Regions from separate parts of the Marinobacter alkaliphilus genome, predicted to be linked through region 2. Evidence: riboswitches for the same ligand, from Rfam matches in the RefSeq annotation. Region 2 holds a riboswitch; the other holds the start of a gene.
What was found. A riboswitch is a leader RNA that binds a small molecule or an ion and turns the genes downstream of it on or off. The one in region 2 is predicted to bind cobalamin.

Region 1: another riboswitch for cobalamin. It lies ahead of ACZ5Q2_RS04725 (ribonucleoside-diphosphate reductase subunit alpha); the one in region 2 lies ahead of ACZ5Q2_RS03190 (TonB-dependent receptor domain-containing protein).

The regions. Positions count from the first base shown of each region.
Region 1 is NZ_AP043751.1:1,048,175-1,054,628, reverse strand. It holds gene ACZ5Q2_RS04725 (ribonucleoside-diphosphate reductase subunit alpha) at 1-1,987, opposite strand, end outside; cobalamin riboswitch at 2,100-2,297, opposite strand; gene ACZ5Q2_RS04720 (DUF3047 domain-containing protein) at 2,414-3,139, shown strand; gene ACZ5Q2_RS04715 (FmdB family zinc ribbon protein) at 3,200-3,553, opposite strand; gene fmdA (formamidase) at 3,559-4,791, opposite strand; gene ACZ5Q2_RS04705 (AAA family ATPase) at 4,893-5,936, opposite strand; gene ACZ5Q2_RS04700 (aliphatic amidase) at 5,952-6,454, opposite strand, start outside.
Region 2 is NZ_AP043751.1:692,766-699,219, reverse strand. It holds gene cobU (bifunctional adenosylcobinamide kinase/adenosylcobinamide-phosphate guanylyltransferase) at 1-432, shown strand, start outside; gene ACZ5Q2_RS03210 (histidine phosphatase family protein) at 416-1,015, opposite strand; gene cobT (nicotinate-nucleotide--dimethylbenzimidazole phosphoribosyltransferase) at 1,020-2,078, opposite strand; gene cbiB (adenosylcobinamide-phosphate synthase CbiB) at 2,205-3,152, shown strand; gene cobD (threonine-phosphate decarboxylase CobD) at 3,149-4,213, shown strand; cobalamin riboswitch at 4,253-4,445, shown strand; gene ACZ5Q2_RS03190 (TonB-dependent receptor domain-containing protein) at 4,604-6,433, shown strand.

The DNA of each region.
Region 1 (6,454 bases), 360 kb from region 2:
CAAACTCCACCGCTTCCGGGCTGGTGTAGGGCAGCCCCAACTGGTAGAGCGCGTCCTGGAAGCCCATCAGGCCCAGGCCCACGGGGCGGTGTTTGAGGTTGGAGTTCTTCGCCTGGGGCACGGCGTAGAAGTTGATGTCGATAACGTTATCGAGCATGCGTACGGCGGTGGTCACGGTGCGTTCCAGGCGCTGTACGTCCAGCTCGCCGTTGGCGATGTGGGCAGCCAGGTTGACCGAGCCGAGGTTGCATACGGCGATTTCGTCGGCGCTGGTGTTCAGGGTGATTTCGGTGCACAGGTTGGAGCTGTGCACTACGCCCTGGTGCTGCTGCGGGGAACGCAGGTTGCAGGGGTCTTTGAAGGTAACCCAGGGGTGGCCGGTTTCAAACAGCACGGTGAGCATTTTGCGCCACAGTTGTTTGGCAGGGATTTTCTTGAACAGTTTGATCTTGCCCTGCTCCGCCAGCGCTTCGTAATGCTCGTAGCGTTCCCGGAAGGCGTTGCCGTAAAGATCGTGCAGGTCTGGGGCATCGCTGGGGGAGAACAGGGTCCAGTCCCGGTCTTCACGCATGCGTTCGATCAGCAAATCCGGCACCCAGTTGGCGGTGTTCATGTCGTGGGTGCGGCGGCGTTCGTCACCGGTGTTTTTGCGCAGCTCCAGGAATTCCTCGATGTCCAGGTGCCAGCTTTCCAGGTAGGCACACACGGCGCCCTTGCGCTTGCCGCCCTGGTTGACCGCCACGGCGGTGTCGTTGACCACTTTCAAAAACGGCACCACGCCCTGGCTCTGGCCGTTGGTGCCTTTGATGTGGGAGCCCAGTGCACGTACTGGCGTCCAGTCGTTGCCCAGGCCGCCGGCCCATTTGGAGAGCAGCGCGTTATCCTTGATGGCGCCGTAGATACCTTCCAGGTCGTCCTGCACGGTGGTCAGGTAGCAGGAGGACAACTGGGAATGGCGGGTGCCGCTGTTGAACAGGGTAGGCGTGCTGGCCATGTAATCAAAGCTGGACAGCAGGTTGTAGAATTCGATGGCGCGGGCGTTGGGGTCGTCTTCCCGCAGGGCCAGGCCCATGGCGACACGCATGAAGAACACCTGGGGCAGTTCCAGGCGGGCTTTGTTCCAGTGCAGGAAGTAGCGGTCGTACAGGGTTTGCAGGCCCAGGAAACCGAACTGGTGGTCACGCTCGGGGATGATCGCCGCACCCAGGCGTTCCAAGTCAAAGGCGGCCAGGGCTTCGTCCAGCAATTCGTAACGAATTCCGGCGTGGATGAACGCGCTCAGGGCCTGTGGATAAACCTCTGCCAGCGGCTGGTTGCGGGGCAGGTCCAGGGCCTCAGCCGCTTCCAGGCGAAGCTGTTCCAGCAACAGGCGGGCGGTGACGGCGCTGTAGTCCGGCTCTTGCTCGATACGGCCACGGGCCGTCATGATCAGGGCGGAGAGCACTTCGGTTTCCTCAATGCCGTCATACAGGTTGCGCAGGGCTTCGTCGACCAGGGATTCGCCATCAATGCCCTCCAGGCCGGTGGCAGCCTGTTCTACCTGCAGTTTCATCAGGCCCAGGTCCAGAGGCGCCACGTTGCCGTCGGCTTTTTTCACGGTCAGGTGCGGGTGCGCTTCCATGGGCTCTTCGATGGCACGCTTGCGGGCGTGTTCTTCCCGGTAGAGCACGTAAGCCCTGGCCACCTTTTGCTCTTCGGCCCGCATCAGGGCCAGTTCCACCTGGTCCTGAATGTCTTCAATATGCACTTTACCGCCGGCTTTCAGGCGCCGGCTGATGGCCTGCACCACCTGTTCGGTTACCCGATGCACGGCGTCGTTGATGCGGGCAGAGCCGGCGGCTTTATCGCCTTCCACGGCCAGGAACGCTTTGGTCACCGCCACACTGATTTTGGCAGGATTGAATCCAACCAGGGTGCCGTTGCGTTTAATAACTTGAAGGGATTGGGTATCGGCGGCCGGGGCTTCGGCCAGAGCGGTGGCAGACATCGTGTTCTCCTGAAGTCGCGTCAGATTCCATTTAGCCTTCGCGAATGCAGGAGCACACCGTGCCTTGTTTCAGGGCAGGGATAACCGATCTGCTCACCTTGAGTCGCGAAGGTGCAGTACTGTTTCCCTGGCAGGTCTTCGGACTCAGGGGCGTGAATCGTGAGATTCGGCCTTACGTGGCGACTTCCCGGCGCTTGCCAGTGTCTTGATGCCACGCTCGTTCCCCAATACCGCTGCGCGTCAGTTCCGGATTCTCACCGGATTCCCGACTACCTTTATGCCTGAAGTGATCAGAGAATGATCACAACATATGGTAGTCAACCAAGGATTTGGTCACTATATACGGACTAATAGCCACTGACAAGGCACTTTATCGCAGGCCCGCTGTCTGCCATTGCAGTGGCCCGGAAACAAAAGGATAAGTCTATGAAGCGTTCATCACTGGCAGGCACTGCATGGGTGTTGGCTCTGCTATTGGCCAGCCCGTTACTGATGGCGCAGGAGTCTTTACTGCAACCCTTCTCCACCATGAGTTCATTATCCGATGGTTGGGAACCTCTGGAATTTCCCAGAATCGACCGGCACACGCGCTATGAGCTGGTCACGGACGACGGTGTTCAGGTGGTCAAGGCGAGCGCTGATAACAGCGCCTCCGGCCTGATTGCCCGATTGTCGTTAGAACCCGGCGAATCGCTGATTCTGCGCTGGCAATGGAAGGTGTCCAATGTGTTCGACCGGGGCGATGCCCGGAAAAAGTCCGGCGACGACTACCCGGCGCGAATCTACGTGGCCTTTGAATTCCAGCCCGACAAGGCAGGATTCTTTGAACGGGCCAAGCGCAAAACCGTGGAGGTGATGTTTGGCGAGTCCCTGCCGGGTAATGCCCTGAACTACATCTGGGCCAACCGGTTGCCGGAGCAATCCATTGTCGCCAACGCCTTCACCGACCAGACCATGATGGTGGCGGTCAATTCCGGCCCGGAGCAAACCGGTGAGTGGGTCACGGTGGAACGGGATATTGTGGCAGATTACCGGGAAGCGTTCGGGGAGAATCCCCCGCGCATTGTTGGCGTGGCCATCATGTCGGATGCGGATAATACCGGTGAACGGGCAACAGCGTGGTATCGGGATCTGGTGCTTGAGAAGCCGTGAATTGTGGATCGAAAAAAGGCCCCGTATCGGGGCCAAACACGTGAAACGTCGAATCGGCTGTCAGTGGCTGATCATCCACGGGCGCATCGAGGGAAACATTTTTTTACCGTCCGCGGTATAGAACAGCATGGATTTGCCCGGCTTCGGTGAGCCGCAACCACAACTTCGGCTGTGTTCCTTGTCGTGTGCCCTGCGATCGGCAGTCGAGAACACTGGCTCGTGTTTTGAGCGCTCGTTCCGGTCCTGAGCCGATCGTTTGGCCGGGTCCATGGCGGCAATCTCCGGAGGCAGCACTATGACACGGGGTGACAGTGCCTGGCAGGTCGGGCACTCCGCCGGCTTGGCGCAGTCTTCCATGGTGGCCAGCTGGTGGAACAACCCGTGTTCCCGACATTTGTAGTCATACACAGGCATGGTGCTTACTCCTTGTCTTTCGAAAGGGGCACGTCCATACCGCCACTGACTTTCTTCTGTGGGCCATCAGCTGACGGGTTGATGTCGAAATCAAAGATGCCGGTTGGCAGCCAGAGCGTTGCACAGGCATTGGGAATATCCACCACGCCGCTGATATGCCCCTCCACCGGCGCACACCCAAGGATCGCGTAAGCCTGTGCCCTGCTGTAGCCGAACTTGGTCATGTATTCGATGGCATTCAGGCAGGCCTGGCGATAGGCCACATGCACGTCCAGATAGTGCTGGCCGCCCTCTTCATCCACCGAGATGCCTTCAAAGATCACATAATCGTCATAGCGGGGCTTGATGGGGCTGGGCTTGAACACCGGGTTCTTGATGCCGTATTTACGCACGCCGTCTTTGATCAGGTTCACCCGCAAGTGAATCCAGCCAGCCATTTCGATGGCCCCACAGAACGTAATCTCACCATCACCCTGGCTGAAGTGCAGGTCGCCTACAGACAGTCCTGCGCCATCTACGTAGACCGGAAAATACACTTTGGAGCCACGGGAAAGATCCTTGATGTCGCAGTTGCCGCCATGCTCCCTGGGTGGCACGGTTCGCGCGGCCTCAGCGCCAGCCGCCTTGGCTGCGTCCCCTCTCATCTGGCCCATGTGGGCCGTTTCACCGTTAGGCAGAGTAGCCAACTCCGGCACACGGTCAGGGTCCGTTGCTACCAGGCCCGCTTCCCGCTTGTTCCATGTATCCAGAAGTTCCTTGGAAGGCAGGCAACCAATCAGTCCGGGGTGGATCAACCCGGCAAACTCCACGTTAGGAATATGCCGGGACTTGGTGAACATACCGTTGAAGTCCCAGATCGATTTCTGGGCTTCGGGAAAATGTTCCGTCAGAAAGCCACCGCCGTTCTGCTTGGAGAAGAAACCGTTGAAGCCCCACTGGCTCTCCTCAAACGTACCTATGTCCAGAATGTCGACTTCCAGCAGGTCACCCGGCTCTGCGCCTTCGACGCCAATGGGGCCGGACAGGAAATGCACCTGGCTGAGGTCGACATCACGCACGTCGTCGGCACTGTCGTTGTTCTTGATCTGGCCGCCGGTCCAGTCGTAACACTCCACGATAAAATCGTCACCGGGTTTGACGGTGGCCACCAACGGAATATCCGGGTGCCAGCGGTTGTGGACTTTGTCGTTCTCGTAGGCCGATTTATTCAGATCGATCTTGATGATGGTTTCAGCCATAGCGGGCGCTCCTGTACATTGGCTTGTCTGTTTGAATAACGCCTCTACTATCGGCTGCACGGCATTTCGGGGGTATTCGCCAAATACCCCCGGCGCCTACGTCATTCGACGTATTGGCGAACGCTGACCGCGTGTTTAATCACATCGGCTTCAAAGCGCTGGCTCTCCGGATGGGCCAGCAACGCCCGCGCAACCGCCGGCTCCAGGCGCTGGCGAAATGCCCGTAACATCTCCCGTGCGCCATAACGGCTGTCGTAGCCTCGGCAGAGCTCCCGGCGCAGATTCTCGGACAGAGTCAGTTCTGCTTTTTTGCGGGCCAGGCGCTTGTTCAGCCCCGCCAACTCGATATCCAGCAGCGCGTCCAGCCAGTTGTCGGTGAGGGTGTTGTAGTTCAGGATCTGGTCAATCCGGTTGAGAAACTCCGGATCAAAATGGCGCCGAAGCGCGGCATCCCGAATGGTTTCGCCAGAGCCGGGTGACAGCCCCAGCCACCGGCGCCAGCCTCGCTGATAGCGGTGATGGTGAGCCTCCGCATCCAATGCGCCGGCGTTACTGGTCATGAAGATCAGGGTATTGCGGAAGTCGATTTCTCGATTGCCGGAGGGGAATACCAACCGGCCAGTATCCAGCACGTTCAACAGGGTACGGACTACTTCCTTGCTGGCCTTTTCAATCTCGTCGAACAACACGATGCCGGGCTTGCTGAATGAGCCCTGAACCTTGTCCAGATCGAACAGGCTATGGCCTTCCTTGCTGCCCACGTAACCCGGCGGTGCGCCGGTGAGCGCCGCCGAATAATGTTCCTGTGCCAGGGTATTCATATCGATGCGGCACAGGCCATCGCGGTGGCCATGAATGGCCTCGGCAATCAGCCTTACCGTTTCGGTTTTGCCCACACCGGTCGGGCCAAGAAACAGGTGCACCGCCAGCGGCCGGTTGTCCTCACCTATGTCGGCTTTCACCCGCACCAGCATCGACTCCATCGCCGTGAGCGCCTCATCCTGGCCCACAATGTTTGCTCGCAAACGGGCCATCACAGCCTCAGGCTCGAAGCGAAACCGGGAAGCACGAACCGGGCCTGAGGCGGCCCGGTTCTTGTCATTGGTCTCCCGGTTGGCTTCCAGCCGTTCGTTGATAAACGGCATCTGTGCCTCCCGGGCTTAAGCCCCAGCGGATTTTTCCTTGCCGTCAAACGGCAGCTCGCCCACCGGGCACTCAGCCGTGCCCACGGTTTTGCGGGTCATGGCTTCGACATTCTCCTGCGCCTTCTGCGCATCCATCACCCAGGTGCGGTAGAACTCAAACGGACAATCCGCAATGCCCTTGTCGCCATCGCCGGAGGCATGCACGCCGGTGTAACCGCGATGCAGCAGCTTAAACAAATGGTTCTGGGACTGATCATTCTGGCGGGCATCACGAATCTGACTGACCGAGAGCTGGGCGTACTGCACCCCCATATCCTCCTCACCGCACTCACCCAGAGTGCGACCATCAAAGCCGATGATCGCGGAGTGCCCGAAGTAGGAGTAAACGCCATCAAAACCACTGGCGTTGGCCACTGCCACATAGCAGTTATTGGCCCAGGCCATGCTCTTGGCCATCATGATCTGCTGCTCCTTGGCCGGGTACATATAGCCCTGGCAGCGCACAATCAGCTCCGCAC
Region 2 (6,454 bases):
GCTACCGCCACCGCCGGTGACGATGAAATGGCCCTGCGGATCCGGCGCCACCAGCAACAACGCCCGGCACACTGGCAGCTGGTTGAGGAGCCCGTTTACCTTGGCCGGGCGCTGTCAGACCTGGCTGACGGGCATGATACCTCGCCGCTGGTTCTGGTGGACTGCATGAGTCTCTGGTTGAGTAATCTCCTGTTCGCCGACCGTTCGCTGTTTCAGCCTGAACGTGCCGCCTTTCTGACTGCCGTGGAAACTTATCCAGGCCCCTTGGTGATCGTCACCAATGAGGTAGGCCTGGGCACCATCGGCATGGACCCCCTCACCCGTCGCTTTGCCGACGAGCTGGGATGGCTCAACCAGGCACTCGCGCAGCGCTGTGATGAGGTGGTGATGTCGGTGGCTGGTCTGCCACTGACCCTCAAGGCTGGTGGCTGACCAGGCTGCGGAAGGTGCCAAACTCGGACTGGTCCACCTGAATCCGGCTGCGGCAGGCATAGGGCACGGAAAAGCCGGCAAACGATTTCTCCAGAGGAATGCCCAGCACGTTGGCCAGCACCATGCGAATAACGCCACCATGGCAAACCACCAGGATACGCTGACTCGCAAGCTGGTCCTGCCAGCGATCAAACCCGAGGGTGACTCGCTGGTAGAAGTCGGTAATGGCTTCACCGCCGGGCGGGTTGGAGTTTATGGGATCCTGCCAGAAGCGGCTGAGGTGGTCGCCATAACGTTCCTGGACCTGCCGCGAAGTTAACCCCTCCCAGTCACCAAATCCGATTTCCCGCAGGTCATCTTCGATGTGCAGGGGAATCCTGCGTCTTTGCGCGAGCTGTTCTGCAAACAGGCGGCACCGTGTCATCGGCGAGCTGACAATGGCATCCCAATGGTCGTGACCGTGGACGGCGGCTTCCATTTGCTGCCAGCCGACGGGGCTCAGCGGGTCGTCCTTGCTGCCCCGGAACATTTGCCCACCCTCGGGTTCGCCATGGCGTATCAGATCGATCACGGTGGTTGTCATGGTTCTACTCCCCGGACTTTCCGCTGACGCCGGCATCAGTAAAGCTGGCCATGTTGTTGTGCAGTGCGCAGGCTGCCCGAAGCAAAGGCACGGCAACGGCGGCGCCGCTGCCCTCACCCAGGCGCATGCCCAGGTCCAGCAGTGGGGTCGCATCAAGTGCTTCCAGCACCGCGTCGTGACCGGGCTCGGCCGATCGGTGCGCAAACATGAGCCAATCACGCGCTCCGGGTTGCTGGCTAACCGCCGCAAGCGCGGCGGCCGAGACGATAAAGCCATCGACCAATACCGGGATCTTGCGGGCTGCGCAGCCGAGGATGGCACCGGTCAACGCAGCAATCTCGAAGCCGCCGAGAGAAGTCAGCACAGACAAGGCGTTTCGGTCGTCGCCATGCCGGGCCAGTGCTTTGGAGACCACCCGGGCTTTGCGAGCGACCCCCTCGCTGTCAAGGCCGGTGCCCGGCCCGACGAGCCTCTCGGGTGGCAGGTCAAGCAATGCGCAGGCGAGTGCGGCGGCACTGGTTGTGTTGCCGATACCCATGTCGCCACCGATGAACAGCCGACATCCGGCGTTGGCCGACCGCTCGGCTGCCTGGTCGCCACTGGTCAGTGCAGCAGCTACCTGGCTCGGGCCAAGGGCGGATTCTTCGGCCATATTGGCAGTACTGGGGCCGATAATCTGGTGAATGACGCCGGGGAGCATCGGTACCTCTCCGACCGTGCCCAGGTTCACAACTTCCAGGCTGGCGCCGAGTTCCCTGGCCATAACGCTGATGGCCGCGCCACCGCCGGCAAAGTTGGCAACCATCTGGGCGGTGACCTCCTGGGGAAAAGCGGAAACACCTTCAGCACATACGCCATGATCACCGGCAAATACTACCATGCGGACAGGATCAACGGTTGGCCTGTCTGTGCCGTTCAGGGCTGCCAGGGTAATCGCCAGCTGTTCCAGTTGCCCGAGAGAGCCTGGCGGTTTGGTCAGAACCTGCTGTCGCGCTGCGGCAAGCGCGGCGTGTTCGGCTGAGGGGGCGGGGGGCGGTGTTAGCCAGCTTTGAGGCAGGGCCATGACGATGATTCCTTGTGGGCGGAAAACCGAGGATGGTCATACCGGGAGGCGAAGGTGTCAAGATCAGGCTCCACTCGGTTAGACTTGCCAGCATCTGATTCATGGAGCCCACATTTGGAAACGTTTCTGGTTGCGGTGTTGGTATGTGTCGCGGCGGTTGCACTGGACTGGTTGGTTGGTGAACCGCGCCGGTGGCACCCTCTGGCAGGCTTTGGCCGTTGGGCCTCGGTGGCGGAAGCTGGCCTGAATGGCCAGCCGCAGGCCGCCGCAAGGAGCCTGTGCCTGGGTGCGCTGGCAACCGCGATCGTCGTCACGCCGGTGCTGGCACTGGCTGTAGCGCTGCAATTCTGGCTGGGCGGCTGGCTATGGTTGGTGGCTCAAGTGGCCGGCGTATGGCTCGCAATGTCGTTACGGGGGCTGGCGGAACATGGCCGGGCGGTGTCCACGGCATTGACTGCGGGCGACGGTGACCAAGCCAGGAAAGCGGTGGGGTGGATTGTCAGCCGGGATGCAGCGGCGCTGTCCGACGAGGGGGTGGCCGCGGCTGCCTCGGAATCCATGCTGGAGAATGGTGCCGATGCGGTGTTCTCAAGTCTGTTCTGGTACCTGCTTGCCGGGCTGCCGGGTGTGGTTTTGCACCGATTGATCAATACCCTGGACGCCATGTGGGGCTATCGCAACTCACGATTTCTTTACTTCGGTCGGTTTGCCGCCAGGCTGGATGACCTCATGAACTGGCTGCCTGCCCGGCTGACAGCCCTCACTTATGCGCTGTTGGGAAGTACCCGGGTGGCGTTCCGTTGTTGGCGTACCCAGGCAAGAGCCTGGGATAGCCCCAATGCCGGGCCAGTGATGTCGGCCGGGGCGGGCGCCCTTGGTGTGACCCTCGGTGGGCCGGCGCCCTATGCCAATGGCATCAAGGAACGGCCAGTGTTAGGTCGTGGCCCCGGGGCTTCGGCAGCGACAATCGAAGGTGCTATTGCCCTGGTACAGCGCGGGGTAATGCTCTGGTTGTCGGTGCTGCTCGTCCTCGCCCTTGCCTGCAGCTGGGTGGTGCCTGGAGGTGCCGGATGACGGCTTTCGACCTTCCTGAATCCCCGGAGCATGGCGGGCGGTTACAGGCTGCAATACAGCGTTGGGGCATCCCCCGCGAGCAATGGCTTGATCTGTCCACCGGCATCAATCCGGTACCCTGGCCGGTGCCGGCCATCCCACCGGAGGTATGGCAACGACTGCCAGAGCCGGACGATGGGCTGGAGGAGATCATCCGTTCCTGGGCAGGTGCGCCCGAGCGGGCCAGCTGCCTGCCGGTGGCGGGATCCCAGGCGGCGATCATGGCCCTGCCCGCCGTGCGCGCCAGGGTGCATGGTCTTGGTCGAGTGGCGGTGCCCATGCCGGGATATCGCGAGCATGGTCATGCCTGGCGTCGCGCCGGTTTCGAGGTGGTGGCGATTCCTGAGCAGGCAATAGAGCAAGACGATCTGACCTGGCTGGATTCTGTGGACGTGGTGGTGTGGATACAGCCGAATAATCCGACCGGGCAGCTGGTCGATCCGGCCCGTCTTCTGCTATGGCACCAACGATTGCAGGCACGTGGGGGCTGGCTGGTACTTGATCAGGCCTTTGTTGAGGGAGAGCCCGGACACGGTTTGGAACCCTGGGCGGGCGCGCCGGGTCTGATACTTCTGCGATCTCTGGGCAAGTTTTTCGGCCTGGCCGGAATGCGCGCCGGGGCTGTGTTGGCTGAACCTGAGCTGACCCGTGCGCTGGCTTTTGAATTGGGCCCCTGGACCGTCAGTGGCCCGGCGCGTTACCTGATGGCAAGAGCTCTGGCTGACAGGGCATGGCAGATAGAGGCGCGGGGCAGGCTGCAGACGTCACGGCTGCGGATGGACGGCCTGCTCAGGAAATCTGGCATGCCAGCAACCAACGGTACGTTGCTGTTTCGCACGGTCCATCATGAAAACGCAGCACCAATAGCAGATGAGTTGGCTCGTCGTGCCATTCTGGTCAGGCGTTTTGATGAGCCGCCAGCCCTGCGCTTCGGTTTGCCGCCTGATGAGTCCGGTTGGCAACGTCTGGGAAGTGCGTTGTCTGAATTAACATATCTCATTGACCACCCCCACCCGGGTTGATAGTCTTGCCCGCAATTTCAGGTGCTCTGAGCGTTCCAACCGGACTGGCGATAGTCCGGCGAATGCAGTGAGTGAAACGGGAAGCCGGTGAGAGCCCGGCGCTGCCCCCGCAACGGTAATCAGGTGAAAGGCAATCCAATGCGCCACTGTGCCTCTGGCATGGGAAGGTGATTGCCCCGGAGCATCAGCTCCACCTGGAAGCCCGGAGACCGGCCTGGAATTTGGAGCCCATGAGTTCCAGACACCTACGTTGCGGAGGGCAGCGGCGGTGGGTGAACCGGCCAATGCAACTGATCGACGCCCCTCCACCCTCCGTCAATACAGACATTTCTCCTCCGCATGAATCAGTATCAACCGCACGGGTGAGTGCGGTGCGAAGCGAGTGAAGAAATGAAGCGTTCCAAAGTCTTGTCTGCCCTTGTGTTCATGCCTTTTGCCCTACCGGCGAGTGGTTCAGAGTCTGAAGCCGCCCCGGATACTCTTGAGCCTATTGTTGTAACTGCCACGCTTGGCCCCCGTACGGTGGGCGAAAGCCTGTCTTCGGTGACGGTCATCGAAGAAGAAACCATCCGTCGTGAGGCGCCTGCCGAGTTTACCGATCTGCTGGCGGCGCAGCCCGGTATTGATCTGGTCACTAACGGGTCATTTGGCAAGAACACCAGTGTATTCACTCGTGGCACTGCGAATGATTCCACGGTCTTTCTGGTTGATGGTGTGCGCCTTCGTTCTGCAACCAGCGGTGGCGCGCCCTGGCAGTATTTTCCAGCTGATCTGGTCGAGCGCGTGGAAATCGTCAGGGGCCCCCGCAGTGCACTCTATGGCGCTGACGCGGTAGGCGGTGTCATTCAGGCATTTACACTGGATCCAAAGCACGGTAACAGAGGGTGGGTTGAAACCGGAGCAGGCAATTTCAACACCCAGAAAACCAGTGCTGGCGCATCGGCGACTCACGGCGCAACCCGGTTCAGCCTCAGCGGGCTGCACAAGGAGACCGATGGCACCAGAATTGTGAAAGATGGCGAGGACAAAGGTTTTCGCAATACCGCCGGCGTCGGGCGTGTTGTGCATGAATTGCCGAGCGGAGGAGAGGCCAGTTTCGTCATCATGCAGTCACAGGGCAATACTGAATTTGACGGTGGCAACACGGATTTTATGATCCGGACCATCGGCGTCACATTGAATACCCCTGTCAGTGATTATTGGGCGACGTCCATCCAGCTTTCAGAATCCGCTGACGAGCAAGAAAGCTTCCGTAGTGCCGGCGATTCTGTATTCAACACCAAAACCCGAACCGCACGATGGGAAAACACTTTCACCGCAGGCGTGCACGAGCTTGCGGTCGGGGGAGAGCTACAATCCGACGAAGTGAAAAGCACCATCGAGTTCGATGAGAACAGTCGCACTAATGCCGCGTTATTCACCCAACTGCGCTTAAACTTCGGCCCTTCCGATATTCAGTTGTCATTTCGCGGCGACGACAACGAGGCATACGGTCGACAGGAAACCGGTGGCATTGCCCTTGGCCACTCGTTTGACCGTTCCCACCGGGTACGGGTGAGTTATGGCACCTCTTTCCGGGCGCCCACGTTCAATGATCTTTACTATCCTTTGGAGATATTCGATTTCGGTGGCAGTTATGCCGGCAACCCGGACCTCAAGCCGGAGGAAGGCGCGTCCGTGGAGCTGGGGCTTAGCGGTCGTTACGAACACTGGTACTGGGATGCCGCTCTTTATCAACTGGACGTAGAGAATCTGATTGAACTCCAGAGCATCAACGGTGATCTCCGGCCTGCCAACGTGAGTGAAGCCCGTATTCGTGGCGCGGAGCTGGCCTCCGGTCTGCGGTCGAATGGTTGGGATCTTGGGGTCAAACTCACCTTGATGGATCCTCGTGATCGTGAGACGGATAACCGCCTGCGTCGTCGCAGTCACCAATCGCTGAGGGTTGACCTGGACCGTCAAATGGGCGCCTGGAGTCTGGGAGGCACCGCTCTGGCCAGTGGCTACCGCTACGATGATGCTAGTAATCAAAATCGTTTACCGGGCTACGTCACCTTCAACCTTCGTGCAGGGTGGGAATTTACTCAGGACTGGACAGCACGGCTGACGCTTCAGAACGTTACGGATAAGGAATACGCGACGGCAACCCGATTTGATGGTTCAGGCTACCTGGCGGCGGGAACCGCAGGGTTTCTTTCGATTCGCTATGACTTCCGATAAAACTGCATAATCTTGCCGGGG